DNA from 4 places in the Clostridium perfringens genome. Region 4 is predicted to be linked to each of the others. Evidence: riboswitches for the same ligand, from Rfam matches in the RefSeq annotation. Region 4 holds a riboswitch; each other region holds the start of a gene.

Region 1 (7,901 bases), 1.4 Mb from region 4:
TTCACGCAATGCTCTTTTTTTTCCTTGTTTTCTAGCTATTTTACACATAACAGTTTTTTTCTTTGCAAGCCTTGGCCTTACACCATATTTTTGATATCCTCTTTTTTTAGCTGCACTTTCAACTATTATTTCAGAGTACTTCTTCCTATCTAAGTTAGGTAAATCAAGATCCTCAACTATATAATCCATAAGTTCCTCTAAGGTTATCTCAGTTTCATATATATCCTTTCCCTCCTGATTTCCTGCTTTATTATTAGAAATAGCTTTTCTCTTATCACTAGAAATTCTATCCCCTCGTCTTTCTTCTCCAGTACCTGTTGTGACCCCTTTATTATTTGCACCATAAATAAATTGATATTCCTTTATTCCTCTAATAGGAATTTTATATTTTTTATTTTTAGTTTCTCCAATTATGCTCTCCTCTGAAAGTATATCTCCTAAATTTTCTTTAATAGATTTTTCTACTAACTGCCTGTGACGTCTTCTATCCTCTATAGATCTATCATGTTCTACATGGTTTTCTGCTTGATCTCTAAATATGGCCATATTTTAATCCTTCCATAGGTTATTAGCTGCATATTTTAATATTACATCGCAGCAATGTGGACAATAACCATTTTTCTCCATTTGATTTACCATTGAATTATACTTTCTATCTTGATCTTTATCTCTTACTCTAGATTTAGTTATTATTCTTGATAAATCCTTAACTGAAGCTGTTAGTTTCTTTTCAATAGCTTCTTTTAGTGGTTCATAAGATCTATAGTCCATTTTTCCGCCACTTCTAACTATATAGAACATATATGATGTTACATCTGCCCTAAATCCCTTGGAAGAAGATTCTGATATTCCTATTTGTTCCTCTATGCTTCTCATAAATTCTTCATCTGGCTCTAACTCTTCACTAGTTGAAGAATCCTTAAGTTTTGTTTTATTTACATAAGCCTCTGCATTATCTATATAATTATTAAATAAACTTTCTGCTTGCTCCTTAAAAGAGTGAATAAATGCCTTTGTAATTTCTTTTTCAAGAATCTTATTATATTCTTTTCTTATGGTATCTTGAATATATCCTAAATATTTCTTCTTATCCTCTTGAGATATATCCATATCCTTAACAGATTTTATTATACTTTCCATAACGCTTAATGGATTTATACACTTATGCTCTGCATTTGATAGAGCATTATCTATTGCCTTTATAATAAATCTTGTTGAAATTCCCTTCATGCCTTCCATGGTTCCAGCTTCTTCTTTTAACTCTAAAACATCAATTCTCTTAGTTGTTCCCTTTTCAACAATTTCCTCTCCATTATAAAGTTTAAGTTTAGTAATTGGATCAACTTTCATAGAAGGAAGTAATCTTGTTAATATAGCAAACATTGAAGCAATTTCCATAGTATGAGGAGCTATATGAGCATCAAAATTAGATTTCTTTAATATTTTTTCATAAATTTTAATTTCTTCACTAAGCTCTAAACAATATGGAACTTCAATTTTTACTATTCTATCTAAGATTGCTTCATTAGTATGATCTGATTTAAATTTATTCCACTCAGCTTCATTAGAATGAGCTATTATAAGTCCATCAAAATAAATCATTGATCCCTTACCTGGTGAAGGAATAGATTTTTCTTGAGTTGCAGTTATTATGGTGTGTAAATATTCCACATCATTTTTAAATACTTCAATAAATTCAACTAACCCTCTATTACCAACATTAAATGCACCATTTAATGAAAATATTCTTGGATCATCCTCTGGATACATGTCCATTTTAGAAATATCAATAGATCCTGTTAAAATTGAGGTATCTTGATTATTAGGATCTACTGGAGGTACAACTCCAATTCCTTTTCTAGAACGAATTGAAAAATTCTTTGTTGAAACTGGAAACTTTTCATATTCTCCACCAAATTCATTTAATAATCTATACTTACAAACTGGACATAAATCTCCTTCAATCTCAACACCTAACATATCCTCAAATTCTTTTCTTAAATGTTTAGGTATTAAATGCAGTGGCTCTTCATGCATAGGACATCCCTCTAAAACATATACTGGCGGTGCTGTTTCTAAAACTCTTTTAATTGATTCTACTAAAGAGGATTTACCTGCTCCCACAGGTCCTACTAAGTATAATACTTGTCTTGCTTCTTCTCCCCTCATTGAAGCTGAATGAAAATAATTCATTAATTTCATAACAACTGTATCAATTCCATAAAAGTCTTCTTTAAAAAAGTTATATCTCTTTATTTTTTCATTCCCATATATCTTTTTAATTTTTGCATTTTCCTCAGGTCTTAATATTTCAAAGCCCTTATCCATAATAAGATCATAAATCCTTTTATGAGAAAGTTTTGCAACATCAGGATTATTTTTTACAATTTCTAAATAATCAAGAAATGTTCCCTTAAACTTCTGCTTATTATGTTTTTCCCTATCACTTTTTATAAACTCTTTAAAATCCATTGTAATCCCTCCTTTACCCTAAATATATTCCTTATCTATTATGTTCTATGACAAAATATCCTTATAAAACAAAAAAGAAATTAGTAAAACTAATTTCTTTTTCCATACTTTTCATAATCTCTTAAGGTTGTAAGAATAAAAGGGCCATACTTTGTTATTTTCTGCTCTCCAAAGCCCCTAATATTTTTTAAATCCTCTTTACTTTTAGGATTTTTATTTATTATCTCCATAATCATTGAATCTGTAAAAACTATGTATGGTTTTACTCCTTCTCTTCTTGATATATCTTTTCTTAAAATACGAAGTTTCTTGAAAAGTTCTAAATCCATGCACATGCTTTCTTCATTATTATTAACCTCTAAAAGTACCTTTTCTTCTCCCTTTAATATTCCTATAGATTTTCTATTTAACTTTAGCATAGAATATGTTCCTTCTTTTCTCTCTAAAGCCTTAATAGATAAAAGCTCCTTTATTATGTCCTTTATATACTTACTTGTATATTCTTTCATTATTCCAAAGGTTGAAAGCTCGTATAGCTTATATTTTTCAATCTTTGGCCCATGAATCCCCCTTAAAATATCTATTAAAACACTTTCTCCAAAGGCTTCCTTTGTTCTATATATACATGATAATATTTTTTGTGCCTCTAATGTCATATCTATTAAATCACTATTTTTTAAGCAGTTAGTACAATTGTTGCAATACTTTATGGAATTTTCCTCTCCAAAATAATCTAAAATATATTTTCTAAGACACTTATCATAATTACAAAACTCTATTATTTTTTCTAGTTTTTTAAGCTCTATAGTTCTTCTAGATAGTTCTGTAGTTGAACTTATTAAATAATCCATGACTCTTATATCTTGCTCTGAATAAAGAAGATAACACTTAGCTAAGCTTCCATCTCTTCCTCCACGGCCTATTTCTTGATAATAATTTTCTATACTTTTTGGAAATGTTGAATGTATTATAAACTTAACATCAGGCTTATCAATTCCCATACCAAAAGCATTTGTAGCAATCATAACCTTAAAATTATCATTTAAAAATTCTTCTTGGTAATAATTTTTTTCCTTATCTTTTAAGGATCCATGATATTTCCCTACACTTTTCCCTCTATAAAGCATATGTTTATAAAGTTCTTCAACTTCATTTTTAGTTGAGCAATAAATTATTCCTGACTCTTCCTCATGTTCACTTATAATTTCACTTATAATTTCTAATTTATCAACTTCTTTTAATACATTTATCTCCAAATTATCTCTACTAAAGCTACCCTTATAAATAAAGGGATTATAAAGACCTAAAAGTTCAATGGAATCCTTCATAACTATCTCTGTAGCCGTAGCTGTAAAGGCTGTAATAATTGGTCTTTTCTTTAAATTACAAATAAATGGTTTTATCTTGCTATAACTTTTTCTAAAGTCATGGCCCCACATTGATACGCAGTGAGCTTCATCAACTACAATTTGTGCAATATTAGCTTTTTCTATATTATCTAAAAAATATCTATTTTCTAATCTCTCAGGTGATACATAAAGAAGCTTAAATTCTCCTTTTATGAATTTCCTAATTATATTTTTAACCTCTTCAAAGTCATTTCCTCCACTTATATAAGCAGCATTAATTCCTAAGGAATTTAAGTTATCAACTTGATCCTTCATAAGAGATATTAAGGGAGAAATAACAAGTGTTGTTCCTTTAAAAATATAAGCAGGTATTTCATAACATAAAGATTTTCCTCCTCCAGTAGGTAATATACAAAATACATCCTTTCCATTTAAAATCTTATCTATTACCTCCTGTTGCCCTTTTCTAAAGTCCCTATATCCAAAAATATTATTTAATACCTCAAACTCTCTTCTCATATCCTTCTCCTAAAATCACTACTTATCTAACTTATATAAAATTAAGACCACATCTAAACTAAGCATATGTAAAATAAAATTTATACCTATTTAAAATTAAGGTTTAGTTAAAATAGTCCTTAAATTATAAATATTATACTATAAAATAAACTCTAAATAAAAAAGAGATTCTATAACTTAAGAACCTCTTTTTGATTATTTCATATTTTAAGTTTAATATTCAAAAATTTTTATTTACTAAGAATATTTAAAAATTCCTTACTTTTTTCTCTTATATTATCACTATTTAACAAAGCAGATATGACAGCTACCCCATCTAGATTTTCTAAAATATCCTTATTTAAGTTATAAGGAGTTATACCTCCAATTCCATAAAGTGGAATATTAGAAACAGATTTTATCTCTCTTAAGGTTTCTAAGGTCATTAATGTTGCATCATCTTTACTATTAGTTGAAAATAAAGCTCCAACACCTAAGTTATCTGCTCCCTCTTTTATAGCTTTTAAAGCTTCCTCTTTATTATGAACAGTAACACCTATAACTGCATCCTTTGGCATTATTTCTCTTGCTATGAAAACTTCCATATCATCTTGTCCTATATGAACTCCATTAGCTTTTACTGCTAAGGCTACATCTATTCTATCATTTACTAAGAATAATGCTCCAAACTCATCACAAAGCTTTTTTAACTCCTTAGCTTCCTTACACATTTCTTTAGTTTTTTTATTCTTTGCTCTATATTGAACAATGGATACCCCTCCAATTAAAGCTTCCTTTGTTTTTTCTAAAAGCTCATTAAAGGGAATTCTATAGTCTGTTACTAAATATAATTTTTTGTAATCTTTATTAATCATAAATAACCTTCTCCCTTTCCTTTATTGTTTCATCATTAATAATTGAAAGTTCATCTAAAAGATTATGCTTAAATGTCATTAACCCTTCTTTTTCTCTTAATCTTTCCTCAGCTAATTCTCCACATATTCCCCATGTAGATACTGCTTTAACCACTTCTTTAAATCTTAAATCTTTATGGTCATAAAAACTTAAAGCTAGTGTTAATAAAGCTCCTAACATACATCCAGTACCTGTAATTTTACTCATTTTATAAGTTCCATTTTTAACACTTGCACTTTCTTCTCCATTAGTTATAAAATCAACCACTCCAGAAACAACTACTATAAGATTTCTTTCTCTTGCATATTCCTTTATCTTATTTTTTGTATTTTCACTTAAAGAATCATCAAAGGAATCTATCCCAATTGAATTTGAAGTTTCACCTATAAGGGTTTTTATTTCAGCTAAATTACCCTTTATAAGTGAAGGCTCTCCCTCTAGTATTAATTTTTTAGCAAAATCTTTTCTAAGTTTTGATGCTTGTACACCTACTGGATCTAAAACAGAGGGAATTCCTTTTTCCTTTGCTATTTTCATAGAAATCATTGATGACTCCATTTGGTAAGGCTCTAAAGTTCCTATATTAACTAATAATCCATTAGCCATTTTTGTTATATCTTTTAATTCATCATGATGGGTAGCCATAAGAGGTAAGCCTCCATAATTAATGGTTACTTGTGCTAAATCATTAACTGTAACATAATTAGTTATCATATGTATTAAAGGATTTTCTCTTTTTAAAACTTCCATTTTTATTCCTCCTAGTAAAATTTATAGAAATGATGTGTTGGTCCAACACCCTTTCCAAGTTCAAAGCCATTTTTTATAGCACCTGTAATATATTCTTTTCCACCTCTCACAGAATCAACTATATTCATTCCCTTTGATAAATTAGCTGTAATAGCTGATGATAAGGTACATCCTGTTCCATGAGTATGCTTTGTATTTATTCTCTCTTCATTAAAAAGAGTAAAGTTTTCACCATCATATAAAATATCTATGGCCTCTCCTTCTAAATGTCCACCCTTAATTAAAACATTTTTTGCTCCTAATTTTTTAAGATCACAGGCTGCTTTTTTCATATCTTCTATTGTAAGTATTTCTCTACCTAATAATTCTTCTGCCTCTGGTAAATTTGGAGTTATCAAAGTAGATATAGGTATTAACTTTTCTATTAAAGTATTTTTTGCATCATCTGATAAAAGCTTAAATCCACTTTTTGAAATCATAACAGGATCTAATACTATTTGAGGCAATTTTTCTACTCTTCCTAAAGCATTACTTATGGCTTCTATTGATTCAATTTTAGATACCATGCCTATTTTTATGGCTCCTACTTCTATATCATTAAAAATAACATCTATTTGTTTTTCTATTATTTCAGGAGTAACATCCATTATTCCAAAAACTCCTTGAGTATTCTGAGCTGTTATGGCAGTTATTATACTCATTCCGTAAACTCCATTAGCAGAAAAAGTTTTTATATCAGCCTGTATTCCTGCTCCCCCCGAACTATCTGACCCTGCAATTGTTAATGCATTAAATAATTTACTCATATTTTTCACTCCTTCTAAAAAAGAAAAAGCATATACAGCCCTAAGGCTATATATGCTTTAAAATCAATTTAAATATATGTGTCTCTTGGGCTTCCCTACGCTGGTATTAACCAGATCAGGTTAAAGGGTCAAGAAATTTCATTTCTAATCTCAGCCAGACACTACTGGCACCCCTAGCTATTTTTTATGCTATTTTCTAATCCAAATGATATCATAGTCACCCTTCTTTTTCAACATACCTTTTTTGAAATTTTTTAATTTAAGGATTATAATCTTAAATATATGATGAAGCTTAGGAGGATATTTTATGGTTAGCTTAGTTTTAGAAGGAGGAACTTTTCGTCCTATTTTTAGTGCAGGAGTTATGGATGCTCTTCTTGATAATAATATAATATTTCCTTACTGTATTGGAGTTTCAGCAGGAATAACTAATGGTTTTTCATATTTTTCTAATCAAAAAGGAAGAAATATTGAAATATTAAAAAAATATAGAAATGATAAGAGATATTTAAGTCTTTCTAACTTCTTTAAGTGTAGAAGCATCTTTGGTTTAGATTTTGTATTTGATGAATTAGCAAATAAACTCTTCCCTTATGATTTTAATGCACTTTCAAATTATAAGGGAAGAGTTTTAGTAGGTGTTACAAATGCTAACACAGGAAAAACAGAATACTTAGATGGAAAAGTTAAAGATGAAAAATATATGGCTTTAAGAGCAACTTGCGCTATTCCTATACTTTTCCCAGCAATAAAAATAAATGGAAATGAATATTATGATGGTGGACTATTAGATCCTATTCCAATAAAAAAAGCTATAGCAGATGGAAATGAAAAACACTTAATAGTTCTTACTAGACCTAAAAGTTATAGAAAAACCTTAGGAAAAAGTAATAAGTTAGCATCTAAAATAGTGGGACGTAAATACCCTAACTTAAAAGATACATTTTTATCAAGACATATAAAATATAATGAAACAGTAAAATTTTGCGAAGAATTAGAAAGAGCTGGGAAGGCGATTATAATAAGACCAAATGAAGATGAAGCTATTGAAAGTTTTGAAAAAGATGTAACTAAATTAGAAGAGGCTTATAACTATGGATATAATGCCTGT
Region 2 (7,901 bases), 1.3 Mb from region 4:
TATATCTACTAGTGGAGTAGAGGAGTAAATTTCAGGCTCTGTAAACTCAACATAAGTTTCATCAACCATGAATATTGATGAAGTATTTTTTAGTAATAAAGAAATTTCATCCTTTGAAAAGGCGAATCCAGTAGGATTATTAGGATTACAAATTATAACTAAATCAAACTTTGAAGAGTTTATGCTATCTATTAATTTGTTAACATCTATTTTAAAGTTATCTTCTTCTTTGGAAAAAAACTTAGTTATTTCACAATTTATCTTTTCAAGTTCACTTTCATATTCTGAATAAGATGGAGAAAGTAATAAAGCTTTTTTAGGGTTTATAACACTTATAAAAGAGGATATTAATTCTGTAGCTCCGCTACCAACTATAATATTTTCTTTTTTGCAATGACAATATTGAGAGATTGACTCCTTTAAATCTTTATATTTAGGATCTGGGTATATAGAAACCATATCAATATTATTTAAAATTGCATCTTTAGCTTTTTTAGATGCTCCAAAGGGATTTATATTTGAACTAAAATCTTTAATATCTTTTTTATTTATACCTAATTCATTTGATAAATCAAATAAATTAGCACCATGATTAATACTCATAAGTACCTCCTAAGTTTATATAACTTTTTATCTCTTATCTATAGTATAATTCTTTAATTAAAAAATAAAAAGGTCTAGATTTTAATGAAATCTAGACCTTACTTTATTTTAAGATGCGTATTTGCTTGTTACGCTTTTAGAACTTATAGCTTTAATAAGTCTATTAACAGGTAAAATACCTAAAAGTACTACACATATTAAGCCATCAGCACCTATTAAAGAACCATTTACTAAAAATGAATATAGAATTGGAGACATTCCTTCAGGAGCAAAGGATCCGAAGAAAACAACTCCTGAAATAAAGTGAGCCAAAAATTTTAAAAATATTGCTACTACAGCTCCTGAAATTCTATGATTTTTAAAGAATCCTGCTACCCCTAATGCCATATATGGTATAGGATAATCAAATAATACTTGTACAGGATGAAGGATATATGGATCTATAAATAAGGAAATTATACCAAATAAAAATCCAGTAAGCATTCCAACTAATGGACCATAAGCATAAGCAATAAGTATTATAGGAATCATACTGCCTAAAGTTATTCCTCCACCTTGAGGAAATTTATATATCTTTAGCATGTTTAATACAGCAGTAAGTGCTAAAGCAATTCCTATTGTTGTAAGCATTTTTGCATCAAATTTGATGTCTTTAGCCTTTATAAGTAAAACTAATATTATTAGGACTCCTATTAAAGTGAGAATTGTTAGTGGATTAGTTACAATCTCCTTAAAATTTCCTCCTAAATTAATTGATGAAAAACTTTGAATAAAATCATTTATTATTTGTGAAAATGACATCATAGTTTTTACCCCCTCCTTAAACTTTAAGTGTGCTTAGAGAGTCTAAAGAATGTAAATAAAAAACCGAATCTAAATATAGATCCGGTTTAAATACAGCCCTAAACGCTTCCCTACGCTGGAATTAACCAGATCAGGTGTTGAGGGTTAATGATAAAATAATCATCTCTCAGCCTAAAGGCACCCCTAGCACATGAAATAATTCTAAGTATATTTTATATGCAAATGACAATTAGGTCAAGTAATATTAATTATTAAATAAAAATTTTTATCAAAACTTACAATGTTTAAATTTAACCTATACCACCATATATTATTCCAAGAATTATTACTAGTATAGTAACTAAGATAAAAATGTATTTCCCTAAAGGAATAAACCATTTTCCAAGTTTTTTATGAGCTCCCTTATTTACTTCTATTAATACATTTTCGCCACCAATAATATAGTAGAATACAACAGCTACCAATAAAGCACAAAGTGGAGAAATTATTATTGTAATAAGATTTGAGAAGTTATCAAAGATTCCCATATTTAATGATAAAGGTATTCCACATAAAAAACAAAGGACTGATATTATAATTGAAGTTTTTATTCTATTTGACTTAAAGTGAGCCATGAAAGCTTCAACAGGCCCCTCTAACATATTTACAGAGGATGAAATAGCAGCAAATATTACACTAAGAAAAAATAATGTACTTAGTAAGGCACCAAAATTCATACCTTGAAATATTTTTGGTAAAGTTATAAATAATAAAGATGGCCCAGATGAAGGATTTAATCCATATGCAAAAACTGCTGGCATAATCATAAAAGATGCTAAAAGGGCAGCTAAAGTATCAAATATGGCAGTTTGTATTGCAGATGATGGAATATCAAATTTATCATTTATATAACTACCATAAACAACCATACCGCATCCATTAAGGGAAACTGTGAAAAATGCTTGGCCAAGAGCCATTACCCAAGTATCTATTTTAAATAAGTTTTCCCATCTTGGAACTAATAGATATTTGACTCCTTCAAAAGATCCTGGTAAAGTTAGAGATCTTATGATTAAAATTATAAAAATTAAAAGAAGTAGTGGCATCACTATTTTGTTTAATTTTTCTATACCACGGTCTATTCCTAAAGAAACTATTATTAAAGTTAATATTATTGCTAGGGCAAACCAAAAGATTGTATTAGGTGTGCCAGCAAAATTACTAAAGTAAGTAGTGGTGTCAATAGTATTAATAGATCCAGTTAAACTTAAGAAAAAGTATTTAAGAATCCAACCTATTACTATAGAGTAGAATATAAAAACTCCTGTTAATCCTATAGGAGGGAGCATACCAAAGAATTTTCCTCCCTTTAATGATTTACTTTTAAAAGATTCAACTATACCAGTATATGAACCTGCTTTAAACTTTCTACCAAAGGAAAATTCAGTTATAAGACCTGTAGTTCCAAGTATAAAAACAAATAAAAAGTAGGGTATTAAGAAAGCAGCACCTCCATATTGACCAAGTCTGTAGGAAAATAACCATATGTTACCAAGGCCTAAAGCAGCGCCAACACAGGATATTACAAATCCAAACTTTCCAGTAAAATTTTCTCGTTCTTTCATTTAAAATACCTCCTAGATTTTTATATAAATATAAAAAAATAGGTCATATAGTTAAACTATACGACCTATAGGGTATTAAAACTCTTTATTAAGGCCATATAGTATTACCTATGTGACCTATCTTTATAACGAAAATTAAGCCATCATAGATACAATCCAAAATTTCTTTGGAGTTTGTATCTATGACTGCATATATTCAATCATAAATACAAACTATCTATAATAGCAATAATAAGAATTATTAAGTTTTGCTTTTATTAAGTTTGTACTATTTATCATAAAAAATTCTCCTAAAAACAAATTTACATTGATTATATACCTAAAAATATTAAAATGCAAGGTTTAAATTGCTAAATATTATCAATAATGTTTAAATTAAGGTTATTGGCAAGAGTATAGGCATAATCCATAGTGTTATCCCAAAGATCACAAGGAGTGTGACAATCAGAGTTAATTAAGGTCTTAACTCCTGCTAAGGAAACCTTATTCCAAAACTTTTCATAGGGATAAGGGAATCTTTCTCCATCAGAATATTTTTTCTTTCCTCTTCTAATACCGTTTGCATTAAATTCTAATATGAAATCATATTTTTTTGCTGTATCAATAATTAAATTACAGGCTTTATCACAATTTTCATCCCAAGGAAAATCATTTATAAAGATTAAATCAGGGTGAGCTACAAAGTCAAAGTATCCACTTTTTATACCAAGACAAATACTTTTTGCATATTCTATATACTCTTTAGTACTTTTTAAGGAATATGTATTTTTCAATTCGCCATTTTCAGTTAAAAATAAGTGTTGACCTAGAGCTAAGTAATCAAATTTCAGCTCATTTTTTAGGTAATTATAATAAAAATCATCTGAAGGCAAATATTCTATTTCCAAACCAATTTTAATCTGAATAAAATTTTTAAATTTTATTTTAAGTTTTTCTAAAGTAGACTTATATTCCTCAAGTTCGTTAAAGTTCATTCTAAGATTAAATCTATTATCTGGATAAGGACCATGATCACTAAATCCTAAAATATCTAAGTTGTTTTTTATAGCTGCATCAATATAATCCTTATCCTCTCCCTTAGCATGTTTACATCTTTTAGTATGGGTATGAAAATTAATTTTTTTTAACATAAATTCCACTTCCTCTCCTCAAATAGAGTATATCAAAAAAGCAAATAAAAGATAAATATTAATAAATTTTAAACAGAAAAATGTTAACAGAAAATTCTTTGACTTTTTCTTTTGAATAAAATAAAATTATTCCACGATAAGTAATGAACCATATTTAAAGCAGATAGTTTACAAAGGAAACTTTATCTAATTAAAGTTATTTTATTATTAATATTTAAAGGAGATATGAACATGGGGTAAAATTTTGATTTGATTTTTTGAATAAAACATTATTTTAAATTAATTTATTAGAAGAGGTAAAAAGAGGAATGAAAATAAGATTAATAGAAGAACATGAATTAAACAAGGTTAAAAGTATTTATGATAATGTTGTAAAAGAAATGAATTTAAGAGGACTTTATAATTGGAACGAAAGTTATCCCAATACTGAAATAATTTTTAAGGATATCTCTAATAAACATCTTTATGGAATAGAAGCTTCTGGAGAAATAGTAGCTGTTGCAACTATTAATGATTATGCTTATGATGTTTATAATGATATTGCATGGCAAGTTGATGGACCATTTTTGTCATTTCATAGAATAGCTGTTTCACCATCTCACAGGGGAAAAGGATATGGAAGAAAAATGATAGATTTTGTAGAAGAAATGGCAAAGGAAAAAAAGTGCAATTCCATAAGAATTAGTGCTTATCATAAAAATGAAAATGCAGTTAATTTATATAAAAACTTAGGATATGTACATGTAGGAGAAATGATGTCTATGAGAGATATAGTAGAACCTTTCTTATGTCTTGAAAAATCAATAATGTGATTATGATATGAACCAATTTATAGTTTTAAATAGACTATGAATTGGTTTTTTTATTGTTAAATTTGCATTAAGGTTATGTAAAGTGAGAATAATGAGTTTTTTTTATGAATAAACATATAATGAATGCTATGAAAAAAATAGGGTAAAAGATTAAAAAATGTAGTTATTACTCTATATATGTTGAAAAGAGGGGAGGGAAAATTAGCATTTAAAAATTTGTTTCAAGGGGGATTCATATGAAAAAGGATTATAAGATTTTAATAACTAAAGCATTATCCTTAAGCATGGTAGGAAGTTTATTTACATCTTATCCTACTTTTGCTAAGGAATTTAAAGCACAAGAGGGAGACTTAATAATATCTGAATATTTACATGGACCATCTAATTCAAAGGCTATTGAAATATTTAATGGAACAGGGGAAGGAATAAATCTTTCTAATTATGATTTGGCTGTATATTCAAATGGAAAATATGAGGGGAGTCCAGTTTCTCAAAGTTTAGAAGATAAGATTATAGAAAGTGGAGAGACTTATGTAATTTACAATAACCAAGGAAAAGATGAAAAATTTACTGAGGTTATAAATGATTTAGAAAATAAATTAGGGGTAGGAAGCCAAACAGTAGGTTTCAATGGTGATGATGTTATATTACTTAGAAAAAATACTGGAAATGGATACGAAATAATAGACTCCTTTGGAGCTAAGACAGAAAAAGATAAAAAGTTTTATGATAGTAAATTCATAAGTGCTAGAAGAAAATCTGAAATAAAAGATGGTGAAAATAACATAGATAAAACACCATTTGATGTTTCTATTCAATGGGATGTAGATACAGAAAATTTATATGATGATTTAGGAAAGCATGATATTTCATGGAGTGAAGGAGAAAATCCTTCAGGAAAAGTTCTTAAGGTAAAGGAAGCAAGAAATAAAAACTTAGGAGAGGAAGTTACTACAAGAGGTGTTGTAACTTTTAATGATAGAAATAAAACTCTTCATATACAGGATGAAACAGGAGCTATTGCAATTTCAAACTTTAAATCAGGAGTGGATTTTGGAGCAATAACTAAGGGGAATAAGATTGAAATAAGTGGCACATTAGATAATTTTAATGGATTACTTCAAGTACAAGCTACTGATATAAAAGTCTTAGGAGATTTAGGAATGCCTGATCCTAAGTTAGTTACTATTAAGGAATTAAAAGAGTCAAATTTTGATTCTCATTATATTGAGTTGAAAAATACAGTAGTTGATTTAGAAGCTAAAACATTAACACAAGGAGAGGATGTTTTAGATATTTACTTTATACCTTCAGGTTTAGAGGTTAAAACAGGAGATTTAGTAGATGTAAAAGGCGTTATTGGAAGATTCAATGATAAAGTTCAACTTTATGGTTCTTCAGCAGAGTTTACAAAAATAGTTGAAGATAATGAAAGTCCTGTAATAACTCATAAAAAAATTGAAAAGGCCAATATAAACGAAGATTTAAACATTGAAGCTAAAGTAAGTGATAATAATAAATTAGAAGAGGTATCTATTAGCTTTAAGGGAAAAGAGGATACTGAATTTAAAAAAGTAGTATTAAAAGAGGAAGATGGAATATTTAAAACTTTAATACCTAAGGAAGATTTAAAAGCTTCTGGAATGGAATATTATATTAAAGCTAGTGATGGTAAAAATATTTCAAGAGTACCAGAAAGTGGAGTATATGCTTTTCAGGTAGTAGACGAAGACTTAAGTGGACCAGAGGTTAAGAATGTTTTACCTAAGGAAAACTCAAGTGTAGGAGAAAACAGAAAACCTATTATAAGTGGAGAATTTATAGATAATTCTGGAGTAAATGTAGAAAGTGTAAAAATTAAATTAGATAATGAAGACATAACTAAAGTAGCTGAAATAACAGAAACTGGTTTTTCATATGAGATTAAGGAAGACTTAGAGGATGGAGAACATAGAGTGGAAGTTAGTGTAAGTGATTCTTTAGGAAATAATAGGGTGAAAGAATGGAAGTTTAGAGTAGGAAAGATAAATCATTATTATGGACAACTACATTCACATACTAATATTTCAGATGGAACTGGAAGCTTAGAGGATGCTTATAAATGGGCAAGAGATGAAGGTAAGGCTGATTATTTTGCCGTAACAGACCATTCAAACTGGTTTGATAATGATACTGAAGCTAATATAAATGATGGATCAATGAGTAAAGCTTGGACTAATGCTCAAAATATATCTGATAAATATAATGATGATGGTAACTTTGTTGCTATGTATGGTTATGAAATGACTTGGTCAGGATCTACTGGAGGCTGGGGACATATAAATACATTTAATACTCCAGGATTTGAAACAAGAAAAAATAGTGATATGAATTTAAAAAATTATTATAATACTATTTCTCAATTACCAGAGTCAGTTTCTCAATTAAATCATCCAGGAAAAACTTTTGGCGATTTTGCAGACTTTGGTTTTTATAGTGAAGGGGCAGACAAGGTAGTTAATTTAATAGAGGTTGGAAATGGAGAAGGACCTGTAAGAGGTAGTGGATATTTCCCAAGCTATGAATATTATACAAGAGCTTTAGATAAGGGATGGCATGTTGCTCCTACTAATAACCAAGATAATCATAAGGGAAAATGGCTTACAGCAAATGATGCTAGAACAATAATATTATCAGAAGAAAATTCAAGGGATGCTTTATATAAAGCTATGAACAAAAAGCAAGTGTATTCTTCAGAGGATAAGAATACGACTATTGATTATACTGTTAATAATCAAATAATGGGAAGCAATTTAGGTGAAGTAGAAGACTTAGATTTTAATATAGAAATAAATGATGAGGATAAAGAGGATACTATAAAGAAAGTTTCAATAATAGCTAATGGTGGAGTAGAGGTCATTTCAAAGGAATTTAATAGCAATAAAGTTTCTTGGAATTTTAAGCTTAAA
Region 3 (7,901 bases), 1.1 Mb from region 4:
AAGAAAGCAGAAGATCCAGTAATAAACTTATCTTACTTTACTAATAAGGAAATAGCTATAACTTTAATATTAAGCTTTGTTGTAGGTTGTGGATTAATGGCAACAGTATTTATTCCTCAATTTAGTGAAAATATATTAAGAACACCAATGGGTAGTGGTGGATATATAGTTACAATATTTGCAATATTTGTAGGTATAGCAGCACCTTTAGGTGGAAAATTCATAGATAAAATAGGAGTTAAAAAAGTACTATTAATAGGTATGTCTTTAGTTATCATAGGAAATCTTTATCAAGGATATGTAACAACTAAACATCCAGGTATGGTTAACTTAATAATAGGTTTAGCTATTATGGGATTTGGTTTAGGATTCTCTATGGGAACACCAATAAATTACTTAATGCTTAGTTTAGTACCAGATAATGAGGCTACAGTTGGACAATCAGCAGTATCATTAATTAAATCCATAGGTATTGCAGTATCACCAAATATTCTTATTAACTTTATATCAGATGCAGGTAGAAGAGTACCAGAAGCATTACAAAAAGTTATGCCACATGTAGATGGAATGTCTAATATAATGTCAAATAGTGGTGGAGCTTCAAATGTTGCTAATTCAATGGGAAATGCCAGCGTTACTAATATATTTAGTCTTATAAAAGGAATGGTACAATCACAATTTGCAGCTTTAGGAGACAAATTTGCAAATAATCCTCATATGAATATTGATATGATTGAAAAATCATATATGCAAAGTTTAGATGGAGCTAAAGATGCAATAGAAACTGCATTCCAACAAACTATGAATACAGGATATACTAAATTATTCTTAACATGTGCTATTATAGCTTTAATAGGATTAATATTAACAGCTATGTTAAATAATAATTTAATAACAATGAAAAATAGAAGATTAGAAAAGAAGGAAAAAACTAATTGATAAAAAATGTTTTTTGAGTTATGATAAATAAAAACAAATAATTTTAAGATATTGCTAGGGGTGCTGTAAAAGGCTGAGAGGGATAATAAGTCCTAACTCTAATAACCTGATTTGGTTAATACCAGCGTAGGGAAGTATATTTTAAGTTGTGATTTTTCATATTAGAAAATATTATTATGATTAATTAGAGAATATATTTTTAAAAGGTTTAGCAATATTGCTAAACCTTTTTTTGTTGGTATAAAAGTCTTAAGAATATAGAAAAGAGGTGAAGGTATGATTGTTAATGGTAAGAAAGTAGAAAAAGGTGAACTTAATACAGTTTATGATTTACTAAAAAGTTTAAATGTAAATAGTAAGAGAGTTGTTGTAGAACTAAACAAAGAGATAGTTAATTCCTGTAATTATAATGAAATCTTACTTAATCATGAAGATGTAATTGAGATTATTGCCTTTGTTGGTGGAGGATGATTAAGAAGTATTTAAGAAGTCTAAACAATAAAAGGTGAGTGAAAATAAAAGAGAAAAAAGATAAGAGGGACCTTTATGAATATAAAGATTAATGAAAAGTGGAGAGAGGTAAAAGAAAATTGCACAGTATATTCTTTAAAAAATAAAGAATTTCCTGATTCTCATGTTATAGTTTTAAATGGATTTCCACTTGTAGAAGATAAGAAACTTAAGGATGGAGATAGGATTGTCTTTATAAAAAAGGGAATTATGCCTAATAAAGAGGAGTTAGAAGAACTAATGGTATCTAGGCATACACCAGGTATTCATGAAAAACTAAAAAGAATTAAGGTTTTAATAGCTGGATGTGGAGGCCTTGGATCTAATATTGCTATTTCCTTAGGAAGAATAGGGGTTGGAAGTATAAGCTTAGTAGACTTTGATATAGTAGAACCTTCTAATTTAAATAGGCAACAGTATTATATTGAGGATATTGGAGAATTTAAAGTAACTGCTTTAAAAAGAAACTTAATTAGAATAAATCCTTTTATAAAAATAGAAGCTTTAAATCTTAAGCTTTCTGAAGATAATATGGGTATTTTACAAGGCGCTGACATAATAATAGAAGCCTTTGATAATCCAGATTATAAAGCCTTATTAGCTAATTATGTTCTAGGTAATATGAAGGACAAATTTTTGATTTCCTCTTCAGGAATGGCTGGTTTTTATGATTCAAATTTAATAAAAACAAAGCAAATAACAGATAATTTTTATATTTGTGGAGATTTGGTAAATGAAGCTAAGGAAGGCTGTGGATTAATGGCTCCTAGAGTGGCTATATGTGCAAATCACATGGCTAATTTAGTTATAGATATAGCTGTTAACAAAATAGAATTTTAAAAATAAATAATAGTAAAAATAGAGTGGATTTTAAGTGCTTTTTAGACAGAGTTTATATATAAAAAATAAAATACTAGTCTAAAATATGAAGAAATAAGAAGAGTAGTGAGTAGAAAAGGGGAATTTTTTATGGACAAGTTAATAATAGGTGGAGTAGAGATAAAAAATAGACTTTTTGTTGGAAGTGGTAAATATCCTTCAAATGAAATAATAAAGGATATTTTAGAGGGAAGTGGCTCTCAAGTTATAACTTTAGCCTTAAGAAGGGTAGATTTAGATAATAAGGAAGAGGATATTCTTCAAAATATACCTAAGGATGTAATACTACTTCCTAATACTTCTGGGGCAACTAATGCAGAGGAGGCTATTAGAATAGCAAGGATAGCAAGAGCTATGGGATGTGGAAACTGGATAAAGATAGAAGTTATATCAGATTCTAAGTATTTGCTTCCAGATAATGAAGAAACCATAAAGGCAACTAAGGTATTAGCTGATGAAGGATTTATTGTCCTTCCTTATATGTGTCCAGATCTTTATGCAGGAAGAAGATTAATAGAAGCTGGAGCGGCAGCTGTAATGCCACTTGGTGCACCAATAGGAAGTAATAGAGGGTTAAAGACTAAAGAATTGATTCAAATAATGATAGATGAATTAGATATTCCTATTATAGTTGACGCAGGTATAGGAAAGCCATCACAGGCTATGGAAGCTATGGAAATGGGAGCTGCAGCTTGTTTAGTTAATACTGCCATAGCATCCTCAGAAGATCCTATAAATATGGCTAGAGCTTTTAAAATGGCAGTAGAAGGTGGCAGATTAGCTTATGAAGCTAAAATGGGAAGAGAATCAAAGTTTGGAAATGCTTCATCTCCACTTACTGGATTTTTAGATTAGGAGATGATTTAATTGAGTTTTTATGATGTAGTAGAAAAATATAGAGGTTTTGATTTTTATGGATATTTTGATTCTGTAAAAAAGGAAGATGTATTAAGAAGTATTTATGAAAGAAAGAAGAGACCAGAGGATTTACTTAATTTAATATCTCCTATGGGAGAAGAGGTTTTAGAAGAAATGGCTCAAGAAGCAAGAAATCTCTCTTTAAAATATTTTGGAAGAACAATATTACTTTATACACCTATGTATATATCAAATTATTGTGTAAATAAGTGTTCATATTGTGGGTATAATGTAGAAAATAAAATATGTAGGAAAAAATTAAATCAAGAAGAAATAGAAAAAGAGGGGGAAGCTATTTCAAAGGATGGATTTAAACATATTCTAATATTAACAGGGGAAAGTGAATATCATACTCCAGTAGAGTATATAGAAGAGAGCATTAAAACTTTGAAAGAGAAATTTCCTTCAATAACCATTGAAATATATCCAATGACAGAAGAGGAATATAAAAAGGTGGTAGAAGCAGGTGCAGAAGGGCTTACTGTATATCAAGAGACCTATGATGAAAAAGTATATGATAGGGTTCATGTGGCTGGTCCAAAGAAAAATTATAAATTCAGATTAGAAGCTCCAGAGAGAGGAGCAGAAGCTGGAATGAGAAGCATAAGTATAGGAGCCTTATTAGGATTAGCTGATTTTAGAATAGATGCCTTCTTTACAGCAATGCATGGAAAATATTTAAGAGATAAGTATCCTCATATAGATATAAGTTATTCAGTTCCAAGAATAAGACCCTGTGAAGGAGGGCTTAAAAAGTTAAATGAAGTTGAGGATAGGGAACTAGTTCAAATACTTTTAGCCTATAGACTATTTGATCCTCAAGGAGGAATAAATATATCTACTAGAGAAGGAAAGGATTTTAGAAGAAATTTAATTCCTTTAGGAGTAAGTAAAATTAGTGCTGGAGTTTCAACTGAGGTTGGAGGCCATTCTTTAAAAGAAAAAGGTACAAGCCAATTTGATATAAATGATGAAAGTTCTGTAAGTGAAGTTAAGGAATTAATAAAAAGTCAAGGTTATCAACCTATATTTAAGGATTGGCATAGATTTTAAAATAATTTTTTATTAAAATGGTGATTTTTATGTTTTTAATAACCAATAGAAAGTTAGTAAATAGGGAAAGATATTTTAATACCATAGAGGAAGCAGGTAAATATGGTGTTAAAAATATAATTTTAAGAGAAAAAGATTTAAGTACAGAGGAATTAATAGAGGTTTATATAAAAATAAAAGAGTTAGTTCCAGAGGAAACAAATATAATATTAAATTCCAATATTGAAGCAGCAAGGATTTTAAAAGAGAAGTTTATTCATTTAAGCTTTAATGATTTTAAGAGAAATTTAGAAGAAATTAAATCCTTAAAGGTTGGAGTATCTGTTCATTCTATCTTAGAGGCCCTTGAGGCTGATAGATTAGGGGCAAGCTATATATTAGTATCTCCTATTTTTGAAACGCAATGTAAGAAGGACGTAACTCCTAAGGGAATTAATTTTATAAAAGAGATTAAGGAAAAGGTAAATTGCAAGGTCATAGCCTTAGGAGGAATAAATGAACTTAACTTTAAAGAAGTATTAGGGGCTGGTGCTGATGATTTTGCATGTATGTCACTTTTATTTATGAGTAATAATATAAAGAAGTCCTTAGATACTTTTAAAGCTCTTTAAATATATCTAGATTTATATGAAGGAAAATGTAAATTATATGATTATTAATAGAATTATGGTATAATTGATATTAATTAATAATTACAATTTGTTATCAAAGGAGAATTGCTTATGTCATTTGAGAGAATAGATATTTCAGATAGAAGTGAACAAGAAGGAAGAAGTTGTGTAATCTTATATAACTTTGGAAATAAGGAATTAAAGAAAATACAAAACTTTGCTAGAATAATGGGAATAAAAGATCAAATAGTTTTAAATTCTAAAAATGGAGATGAAACTATAAAGAATATATTAGAAGATAAAATTGAAAAAATAGAAGGTGAAGGAGTTAAAGAAAGAGCAATAATATTTAATGCCATAGCTCCTGGAAAAGTTCATATATTTTTAGAAAACTTAAAAAAAGTAGGCATACAAAGACCTTTAGTTGCAATGGTTACAGAAACATCTATTAATTGGACTATTGATGTTTTAGTTAAAAATTTAATAGCTGAAAGAAGAGCATTAAGATCAGGAGATATGACTACTCACGAAAATAACTAATTTACAAAGTTTTTAATTTGTATTAATACAGAGAAATTAAATATTTTTTATACTTAAAATCTACAGATATTTTATCTGTAGATTTTTTTGAATTATGAAATTTTCTAAGAAGTTTTGTTTGTTAGTTCACACAATAAAAATAGGTATCAACTTTATTTGGGTTATGAAATCCAGTATATTTATTTGAGTTTAATTAGATCTTTTAAATTTTTTTCGAGTCAATTCTGTAAAAATAATAAATAATAAAACATTAACAATAAGTACTATTATGCTTCCTTCCAGTTTGCATAGACCTCCTGAAAGGAGTTTATTCCCTAAAAAATTAACTTCAAGTAAATTAGGATAATCACTAGCTAAAGATACGCTGCCTAAAATAATAGAACCAACTATGTTCCAGATAGAATGAATTATAATTGGAGTTACAAGTGAGTTTGTATATTCTAATATAGCTGTCATAAATAGGCTCATGGTTATAATATTTAATATTGGAATAATTCCATATGTTAATACACCACCATGCATAAGTGTAAATAAAGTAGTTGTTATAATAGTTGAAGTAATAACATTATAGTTCTCTTTTATCAATTGATATAAATATCCACGAATTAATAATTCTTGCATAATTATATTAAGAAATGCAGAGATTATCCATAACCATAATGAAGGAACATAATTTACTTTAAGGATTTTCATTGTCCCTGTTAATATTAAAATTAAAGTAGGAATTAAAAGCCAAATAAGTCCAACACCAATTCCAATACAAATATTAAAAAAAATGTTATTGAAAATATGTATAGTTTTTCTATCTATTATACAAAATATTAGAGTAATGGATATAATTAAAAGAAACGGAACTAATTCTGCACCAAATCTCCAAATAGCTGCATTATTTGAGGGTATTGTTGGTAAGATACTTCCAATAATGGCAAAAGAAAAAAAGAATAACATTCCTTTTAATAAGACATATAAATTTTTTTTCATGTGTAGCTCTCCTAAAATATTAAATTTTATAAATAAAGTATATATATTATATTAATATTTTATCATTTTTACACTTTGAAATCATTTATTATCTTATTTAGGAATGTTTTACAATTTAATTGTTTATTAATATCTAAAAGTTTTATAATTATAATATTTATATTTAATTAAAATTTATTGATTTTCCATCTGAAGTTAGAATTATTTCTCCATCTGTATCAGTTCTAAAGGTCTTAATATTATATTTTTTTATTATGTCTAAAGTTTCTCTATGTGGATGTCCATATTTGTTATCTTTAGCACAACTGATTATTCCATACTTTGGAGAAACAGCTTCTATAAAGGCATTGCTTGATGAGCTACTAGATCCATGATGACCAAATTTTATTACATCTGAATCAAGAGAATTTTTATACTTAGCTAAGGCTTCCTCTTCAGCTAACTTTTCAGCATCACCAGTGAATAAATAAGAAGTGTCACCAAAGCTTAATTTCATTATAGGAGAATAATCGTTAAGTTCTTCGTACTCTGATTTTTGAGGAGTAAATACCTCAAATTTAGCTCCTTCTCCTAAATCTATAACCATTCCACCTTTTAATTCTTTAGTTTTTAATCCTTCATCTTTCACTGCTTTAACAAGATTTTCATATGTTTTAGTTGTATGAGTTATTTTAGGAGAATAGAAAGCCTTTACTTCATATTCTTTAAATACATCAACCATTCCACCAATGTGATCTTCATGGGGATGAGTTGCAATAACTAATTCAAAATCATCAATGTTTTTAGCTTTTAATTGTTCTAATAGTTCTTTAGAATTACTTCTTGGACCAGCATCTATTAAAATATCATTTCCATTTACTTTTATATATGCTGCATCACCTTGTCCAACATCCATATAAGAAATCATAAGTTCAGAGTCTTTAGGAACTTTAGAGTCTTGTGTTAAATCTATTCCAAAATATCCAGCTAAAAGAACAACTATAATTCCAATAATTGAGCTAATAATTTTCTTTTTTTTATCCATGTAATAAATCTCCTTGTATTTTATTTATGAGAATTAAATTCATCAATAAGAATTATAGTTTAATATGAGATTTAATAGATGTACATTGTTTATATTAAGAGTAAACTTTTTAATAAAATTAAAATTATTATTCTAAAGATTTAATAATTTAAATCATCTTATGGCAATATAGATAATTGTTAATCTACAAGGAATAGTTAAATTGAGAGATAAAATATGATTTAGAGTATATTTAATTAATTTTATAGAAAGAATTTTCTATGATATCTGTTTAAATATAATATATGAATTAATTGAAAGAAATACAAATTAATGGTAAGATTAGGGATATAGTAAATGTTTAAATTAAATGAAAATAAAAAAATATAAATAATTATTTATAAGGGGAGAATAATTATTTAATTAAGTGTAGGTTTATGGGAATATAGGGGGAAGAGTATTATGGC
Region 4 (7,901 bases):
TATAGTTTCAAATTCTCTTTGTTCTTTAAATGAGAATTTTAATACTTTGCCCTTGTTTTTATTTTTATCCACAGATGGCTCTTTTTTATTTTTATCCACAGCCACTTCTTTTTCTTTATTGTTAACAACCTCTTCTTCTTTGCTTAGAAGATAATCCCCATAGTTTCCAGTATAAATATCTATTTTTCCATTTCCCTTATAAGAAAATATCTTATTACAAATTCTATCTAGGAAATATCTATCATGGGATACAGTTATGACAACTCCACCAAAGTCATCTAAATAATCTTCTAATCTATTTAAAGTTTCAATATCTAAATCATTTGTAGGCTCATCTAGTAAAAGCACATTAGGGGCTTCCATTAGAACTCTTAAAAGGTGAAGTCTTCTTCTTTCTCCTCCAGATAACATACCTATCATTGTCCACTGAAGTGTTCCATCAAATAAAAACTTTTCACACATTTGTGATGCTGTTATTCTTTCACCTGTGGCAGTTTGTAAATACTCTCCTGCTTCTTTTATGTAATCTATAGCTCTCATCTCTGGATGCATATGTGTATCTTCCTGTGAGAAGCAAGCTATTTTTACAGTTTCACCTTTTATTATTTCTCCACTATCTGGTGCTACTTTTCCTTCAATCATTCCCATAAGTGTTGATTTACCAATTCCATTAGGTCCTACAATACCTATTCTATCACTTCTTAGTACTATATAGTTAAAATCATCAACAATCTTTTTATCACCAAAACTTTTATTTAGGTGTTCTATCTCTATTATTTTCTTTCCTAATCTTGTTCCCATAACAGAGATTTCTATATTTTCATTTTCAATAAATCCTTCTTGATTTACTAATTCATCAAATCTTTGAAGTCTAGCTTTCTGCTTAGTAGTTCTAGCCTTTGCACCTCTTCTTACCCAAGCTAATTCTTTTCTCATAAGATTTTGTCTTTTTTCCTCACTGGCTTTTTCTATGGCTATTCTCTCCATCTTCTTTTCTAAGAAAACAGAATAGTTTCCATCATAGCTAAATAATCTACCTCTATCTAATTCTAATATTCTGTTTGTTACTCTATCTAGGAAGTATCTATCATGAGTAATCATTAAAAGAGCGCCTTTTCTACTATTTAAGTATTCTTCTAACCAACTTATAGTTTCATTATCTAAATGGTTAGTAGGCTCATCTAGTATTAATAATTCACAAGGAGTTATTAAGGCAGCTGCAAGCATTATTCTCTTCTTTTGTCCTCCAGAAAGATTTCCTACTTTTTCTTCAAAATTAGTTATTCCAAGCTTAGTTAAAACATTCTTTGCTTCACTTTCCATATCCCAAAGATTTAAAGCATCTATTTTTCCTTGAAGCTTTATTAATCTTTCAGAATCACTATCTTTAACTTCACCCTTATCTATTTTTTCAAGTAACTCTTCGTATTCTCTTAATATTCTCATTTCCTCTGAGTTACCCTTAAAAACTTGCTCTAAAACAGTAGCATTATCATCATAATCTGGTGTTTGAGCAAGATACTCTATTCTTACTCTATTTCCCTTTGTTACTGTTCCTTCGTCTGGTTCTTCAACTCCAGCAACTATTTTTAAGAAAGAAGATTTTCCAGTTCCGTTAACTCCTATAAGACCAATCTTCTCTCCTTCATTTATTCCTAAAGATACATTATTAGCTAAAATTTTTTCTGAATAGCTCTTACTTATATTTTCAAGAGTTATTAAATTCATCGATTATCCATCCTTTTCAAAACAAATCTTATTTTCATTATAATATAAACTCAAGTTTCTTCCAAAACTAAAATAAGAGCTGCATCAAATAATCTAATTTAATTATGATGCAACTCCTTATTAAAATTTTCTATATATTATTTATAGGCTTCATTCTTTTAGCTAACATTTTTATTGGCATTATTGTTATCACTATAGCTGTTAATAAACTTTCAACTCCTGCACTACTTGTATTATAAATTATTGAATAGATCCATAAATTCATTCCTGGAGGAGCATATTGACCAAAGAAAATCACTCCTGATATTATGCTTACAAAAGTACTTATACTACCAGCCATAAGTGAGCCAAAGAATATTTTATATTTCTTATCTATTTCAAATGATCCCGCTAGTCCTAAAGCCATATTTGACAGTATGTAATCAAGTAAAAATTGTACTGGGTGTACTATAAAAGCTCCGTTTAATATTTTCAAAAGCCCAAATATCAATCCTCCTGTAACTCCAACAGTTCTTCCATATACTAATGATAAAAGCATTATTGGAAGCATAGAAAAGAAAGTTATTCCACCACCTTGAGGATATCTAACTAAAGGTATCATATAAAGCACATAAGAAATAGCTACACTTAGTCCAATCATGATAATTTCTCTTGTTGTAATTTTATGTTTTCTTAAATCTAATATGTATAAACCTAATATTAAAATTCCAATTAAAGCTACTAAATAAACACTCATTATTTTTCACCTTCATCATACGCCATATTCCAAAAATCAAGTTCGTACAAACTAGCTCTTTTAAATATATCTATTAATCTTTTTTGTTTTTCTTCAGATAAGTTTGAACATTTTTTATCTACGTAAGCTAACCACTCATCTGTAAACTTATCAAATCCATCAGAAGCATACTCATCAATCCAAGGTTTAAAGAAATTCCCCTGTAATTTGTTAGAGTATTTTTTTGAAATATATTTTCCTATATAGCTATAACTCCATGTACATGGTAAAGTTGCAATAGCAATCTCATCTAAATCTCCGGTTAACGCTATTGCTTGCATATAGCTTGTATAACTTATAGTAGTACTCTTATATTCTCTTTTCTCTGCTTCTAATTCTGATATACCAAATCCTTTTAAATATTCTATATGTACCGCTGTTTCATCCTCCATAGTTCCCTTTGTTGAATTATAAAAGAATTTCATTTCTTCCATAGTTTTAGCTTTAACTACTCCAGCACAAAAAACTTTAGCATATTCTTTTAAATAAAGGTAATCCTGAACTAAATATTCTCTAAATTTATTCTTATCAAGAGTTCCTTCTCCAATTTCCTTTATAAATGGGTGATCTAAATACTTCTCCCATATAGGCATTGCTTCTTTTAATAATTTTTCTGTAAATCTCATATTCTATATCTCCTTTAATCTTATGATTAAACCTAATAGCCCAAATAAGAATTACCTCAAAGTTTTATAAAACTCTAACTAAAAACTTCATACAATTTTTAGTTTATAATCATAGCCTGTTATAATATGTCTAATAAAAAAATAAAAGCTACATCCATGTAGGATGTAGCTTAATTTATAAAAAGTCATAATAATCTAACCATATAAAATACTATTATAAAACTTTCTACAGGCTTTCCTACGCTGGTATTATCCAGATCAGGTTTAAGGGTTAATAACGAAATGTTATCTCTCAGCCAAAGGCACCCCTAGCTATAAAGTCTATAATTATTATATATATTTTTCCTAATAAATTCTAGTTATATTTTAAATTAAGTATCTATTTTAGATGTGTATTGATTTTTACCCATAAATTTTTTATAGTTTAAAACCTCATATAAAAATTATTCCAATAATCTCTATTTTGCATCATCATTTCTCTAAGCTCTTCGTCATTACCATACTCATCATACCACTTTTCTAAAATTTCATAGGCAATGCCATGATATAATAAACTTCCTATAACAAAGGGCTTAGCTGGTACATCACTTAGAGACATTATGGTTACACCTGTTCCTATGGTTCCATATATAATAGCTCTCTCTGGAGTAACAAAAGATTTCGCCTTCTTTTTAAAGTCAGTATCTCTTATGTATTTCTTTAATCTTTTAGGTGTAGGAATAACTATAGCTTTTATCATTTTTTTCAATCCTTAAAATTACTCTTATTAGAAATATATATTAAATATTATCTTATTATTCTAAAGTACCAATTTATTTTTCTTAAATGCATTTTAAACCTATTGGAAAGCCTAGAATATGTTATAATCTTATAAGAATTATTTTGGAAGGAGCTATTTAAATGGCGAGTAAGTTTTATTTACACAAAGGTAAAAACAAAAAAGCTGAACAAGGCAGACCTTGGATATATATTGATGAAATAAACGAATATGATGGAGATTATGAAAACGGAGATATAGTTGAAGTTTACAATCATAAAGGTTATTTCTTAGGAAAAGGCTATATAAATGACAGAAGTAAAATAACTATAAGAATAATGACTAAAGATATAGATGAAGAAATAGATGAGGATTTCTTCAAGAGAAGATTTAAAACTGCATGGGAATATAGAAAGAAAGTTATAGATACATCTTCATGTAGATTCATCTTTGGAGAGGCTGATTTCCTTCCTGGTTTAACAGTTGATAAATTTGAAGATTATTATGTAATTCAAATATCAACTCTTGGAATGGATAAATATAGAGACCTAATAGTTAAAATTCTAGTTGAGGAATACGGTGCTAAAGGTGTCTATGAAAGAAGTGATATAAAAACTAGAGAAATAGAAGGTTTAGAGCAAAGAAAAGGCTTCTTAACTGAACCATTTGATACAGATATACAAATAGTTGAAAATGGAGTTAAATACATAGTTGACTTAGAAAATGGTCAAAAAACTGGTTTCTTCTTAGATCAAAAAGAAAACAGAGCTGCAATGCATAGAATATGTAAAGGTATGGATGTTTTAGATTGCTTCACTCATACTGGCTCTTTTGCTTTAAATGCCGGTATAGCAGGTGCTAAATCAGTTTTAGGAATAGATGTATCTCAACACGCTGTAGACTGTGCTACTAGAAACGCTGAACTTAATAACCTTCAAGATAGGGTTAAATTTGAAAAGCATAATGCCTTTGATGTATTAGGAGATTGGTCAAGAGAAGGAAAACAATTTGGTGTTGTTATTTTAGATCCACCAGCTTTCACAAAATCAAGAAATACTGTTAAGCAAGCAATAAGAGGATATAAAGAAATAAATCTTAGAGGAATAAAAATGGTTAAAGAAGGTGGTTACTTCGCTACATGCTCTTGTTCACATTATATGGATGAAGAACAATTAAAGAAAACTGTAGCTGAGGCTGCTCATGATGCAAGAAGAACTTTAAGACAAATAGAAGTTAGAACTCAAAGTGCAGACCACCCTATACTTTGGAACTCTGACGAATCATATTATTTAAAATTCTTCATATTCCAAGTATTCTAAAAAAATTTTAAATCTTAAGTATAAAAAAAAATATATTGGTTAATATACTAATGTAGCAAAAATATATAAAGTTAATATCTTAACTTATAAATAAGAGGTGCCTTACAAAATCGGCATACACTCTAAAATTTGTATTTAAGGGTTAATCATTAATTTAAATATTAAATATATTATTACTATGAGGTGCTTTACATAAATGGCATACACTCGTTAAATGGTCATAATTAATTTAAATATTTAAATATCTATTTTTAGCTACTCACTAGTTAGGACTGTTTATTCTATCCTAATTAATGTACATATAATATTAGATGTATTAAAAGAGAAAGGTATCTGATTTTTTCAGATACCTTTCTTAATTTATTTATGAAACTGTCTTGGCAGAGACTATGCTAACACCTGTTCCTAAAACATCTTCTATAATTACATCTCCAACTTTAATTGGAAGTTTAACAGAAGCCTTGTTAATTTCCTTCATTACATCAAATATCATTCCCTTTGGAATAGGTTCCTCTGTTTTAACTGGAACAACTATGTTGTCACAACCATCTATTTTAACAGTTGAAGTTACTATTCTAGTTGGATTTTTAACCTCATTTAATCCATAAATTTCTCCTCTTTTACATGTGTTTCCTGTAACCTTTTCTAACTCTGTGTCTACTGTTAAATGACATCCTCTAGGACATACTATGCATATTAATTCTTTTACCATTATTATTCACCATCCTCTAATGAAATTGTTATTGCTCCTTTAGCATTTTTTAGCTTATCTTTAAGAATTGTAATTCTCTCCATTTCTGCAGGAACAACATGAGGTTTCTTAAAGCTTTGAATAACATTTCCTTCTTCATCTCTAACTACTATTTGTTTATTTTTAAATACATTTCTAACTCTCATAAACACATTTAAATTTCCATCTAAAGATTCAATTTCAAATTTTTGAGGAACTGTATAACTTATATTTTCTCCATTTTTTATTTCAGTGAAATGATTTAATCTCTTTTTACCTTTAATATATTTAGCAGCATTCTTTCCTGCATTTTTAGCTTCCTCAGTTACAAAGTCAACTAAGTCATGAACATGGACAACATTACCACAGGCAAATATACCTTCTCTATTTGTTTCCATACTTTCAGAAACTACAAGTCCATTAGTTCTAAGGTCTAATTCAACTCCTGCATTTTTTGAAAGTTCATTTTCTGGTATTAATCCAACTGATAATAATAATGTATCAGCATCAAATTCTATTTCAGTGCCTTTTATAGGTTGTCTATTTTCATCAACCTTAGCTATAATAACCTTTTCTAATCTTCCATCACCTTTAACATCAATAACTGTATGAGATAGGTATAGTGGAATTCCATAATCCTCTAAACATTGAACAATATTTCTAGTTAATCCATTTGAATAAGGCATAAGTTCAACAACAGCCTCTACCTTAGCTCCTTCAAGAGTCATTCTTCTAGCCATTATAAGCCCAATATCCCCTGATCCTAAGATAACTACTTTTTTACCTACCATGTAGCCTTCCATATTGATAAATCTTTGAGCAGCCCCTGCAGTGAATATTCCTGATGGTCTATCTCCTGGAATACTTATAGCTCCTCTTGTTCTTTCACGGCATCCCATAGCAAGTACTATAGCTTCTGCTTCTATTGTTAAATATCCTTTTTCAGTATTTATAGCATGTATTATTTTTCCTTCTATTTCTAAAACCATTGTATCTAACATAACTTCTATGTTAGTTCCTTCTACCATGTCAATAAATCTTCCAGCATATTCAGGTCCTGTAAGTTCTTCTTTAAAGGTATGAAGACCAAATCCGTTATGAATACATTGATTTAAGATTCCACCTAGTTCTTTATCTCTTTCTATAATTAATATTTTTTCTACTCCATTTTCATGAGCTTCATAAGCTGCTGCTAATCCTGCTGGGCCTCCACCTACAACTACTAAATCATATTTCATAACTAAATCCTCCTACTTTGTTTTTCCACTTATTATATATGAACCATTTTTATCTAAAAGCACTTCTTCTATATTCATACCAGTTTCACGAGATATTATTTCTTGAACTCTAGGTCCACAGAAACCACCTTGACATCTTCCACAACCAGGACGACATCTTCTCTTAACTCCATCAATAGTTCTAGCTCCTAAAGTTCTATTTATACTATCAACAATCTCTCCCTCAGTTATATTTTCACATCTACAAATTATTCTTCCATATCTACTATCTTTTTTAATTAAATTTGCTTTTTCTTCTGGAGAAAGTTCTATAAAGTGTACTTGTTCTCTTTTTTCATTGAAATTATCTTTTTTCTCTAAAGCTAGTCCACTTTCACCAAGCATTTTAACTACATCCACCGCAATAGCTGGTGCTGAACTTAAACCTGGTGATTTTATTCCTGCTACATCAAAGAATCCTTTTACATCTTTAGCTTCTCCAATTATGAAGTCAGGCTTATCAGCTATAGCACGAAGTCCTGCAAAGTTTCTAATATTTTCTCTAAAATTAACTTTGTTAGTTGTTTTTAAAGAAACTTCTCTAACCTTAGCTAATCCATCATACTCGGTAGAAACTGAATCTTTATCACAAGTATCAATAGCATCTGGACCAACTAATAAATTTCCATGAACTGTTGGAGTAACTAAAACCCCTTTTCCAAGTTTAGTTGGACATTGGAATATTGTCT

What was found. A riboswitch is a leader RNA that binds a small molecule or an ion and turns the genes downstream of it on or off. The one in region 4 is predicted to bind thiamine pyrophosphate.
Positions count from the first base shown of each region.
Region 1: another riboswitch for thiamine pyrophosphate. It lies ahead of thiD (bifunctional hydroxymethylpyrimidine kinase/phosphomethylpyrimidine kinase); the one in region 4 lies ahead of tenA (thiaminase II).
Region 2: another riboswitch for thiamine pyrophosphate. It lies ahead of thiT (energy-coupled thiamine transporter ThiT); the one in region 4 lies ahead of tenA (thiaminase II).
Region 3: another riboswitch for thiamine pyrophosphate. It lies ahead of thiS (sulfur carrier protein ThiS); the one in region 4 lies ahead of tenA (thiaminase II).

Region 1 is NZ_CP065681.1:1,789,008-1,796,908, reverse strand. It holds gene yhbH (sporulation protein YhbH) at 1-546, opposite strand, end outside; gene I6G60_RS08705 (PrkA family serine protein kinase) at 550-2,472, opposite strand; gene recQ (DNA helicase RecQ) at 2,562-4,340, opposite strand; gene thiE (thiamine phosphate synthase) at 4,571-5,194, opposite strand; gene thiM (hydroxyethylthiazole kinase) at 5,187-5,984, opposite strand; gene thiD (bifunctional hydroxymethylpyrimidine kinase/phosphomethylpyrimidine kinase) at 5,996-6,790, opposite strand; TPP riboswitch at 6,866-6,975, opposite strand; gene I6G60_RS08680 (patatin-like phospholipase family protein) at 7,098-7,901, shown strand, end outside.
Region 2 is NZ_CP065681.1:1,742,102-1,750,002, forward strand. It holds gene I6G60_RS08480 (pyridoxal phosphate-dependent aminotransferase) at 1-603, opposite strand, end outside; gene thiT (energy-coupled thiamine transporter ThiT) at 712-1,407, opposite strand; TPP riboswitch at 1,498-1,602, opposite strand; gene I6G60_RS08490 (sodium-dependent transporter) at 1,698-3,011, opposite strand; gene I6G60_RS08495 (histidinol-phosphatase) at 3,362-4,150, opposite strand; gene I6G60_RS08500 (GNAT family N-acetyltransferase) at 4,450-4,953, shown strand; gene I6G60_RS08505 (CehA/McbA family metallohydrolase) at 5,190-7,901, shown strand, end outside.
Region 3 is NZ_CP065681.1:1,488,685-1,496,585, forward strand. It holds gene I6G60_RS07330 (MFS transporter) at 1-939, shown strand, start outside; TPP riboswitch at 986-1,089, shown strand; gene thiS (sulfur carrier protein ThiS) at 1,216-1,410, shown strand; gene thiF (sulfur carrier protein ThiS adenylyltransferase ThiF) at 1,486-2,289, shown strand; gene I6G60_RS07345 (thiazole synthase) at 2,419-3,183, shown strand; gene thiH (2-iminoacetate synthase ThiH) at 3,196-4,299, shown strand; gene I6G60_RS07355 (thiamine phosphate synthase) at 4,329-4,910, shown strand; gene I6G60_RS07360 (DUF3783 domain-containing protein) at 5,022-5,450, shown strand; gene I6G60_RS07365 (CPBP family intramembrane glutamic endopeptidase) at 5,640-6,431, opposite strand; gene I6G60_RS07370 (ComEC/Rec2 family competence protein) at 6,595-7,455, opposite strand; gene I6G60_RS07375 (acetylxylan esterase) at 7,897-7,901, shown strand, end outside.
Region 4 is NZ_CP065681.1:434,044-441,944, reverse strand. It holds gene I6G60_RS02275 (ABC-F family ATP-binding cassette domain-containing protein) at 1-1,728, opposite strand, end outside; gene thiT (energy-coupled thiamine transporter ThiT) at 1,859-2,464, opposite strand; gene tenA (thiaminase II) at 2,464-3,129, opposite strand; TPP riboswitch at 3,348-3,449, opposite strand; gene I6G60_RS02260 (hypothetical protein) at 3,554-3,868, opposite strand; gene I6G60_RS02255 (class I SAM-dependent rRNA methyltransferase) at 4,030-5,205, shown strand; gene I6G60_RS02250 (DUF1667 domain-containing protein) at 5,570-5,917, opposite strand; gene I6G60_RS02245 (FAD-dependent oxidoreductase) at 5,920-7,173, opposite strand; gene I6G60_RS02240 (NAD(P)/FAD-dependent oxidoreductase) at 7,186-7,901, opposite strand, start outside.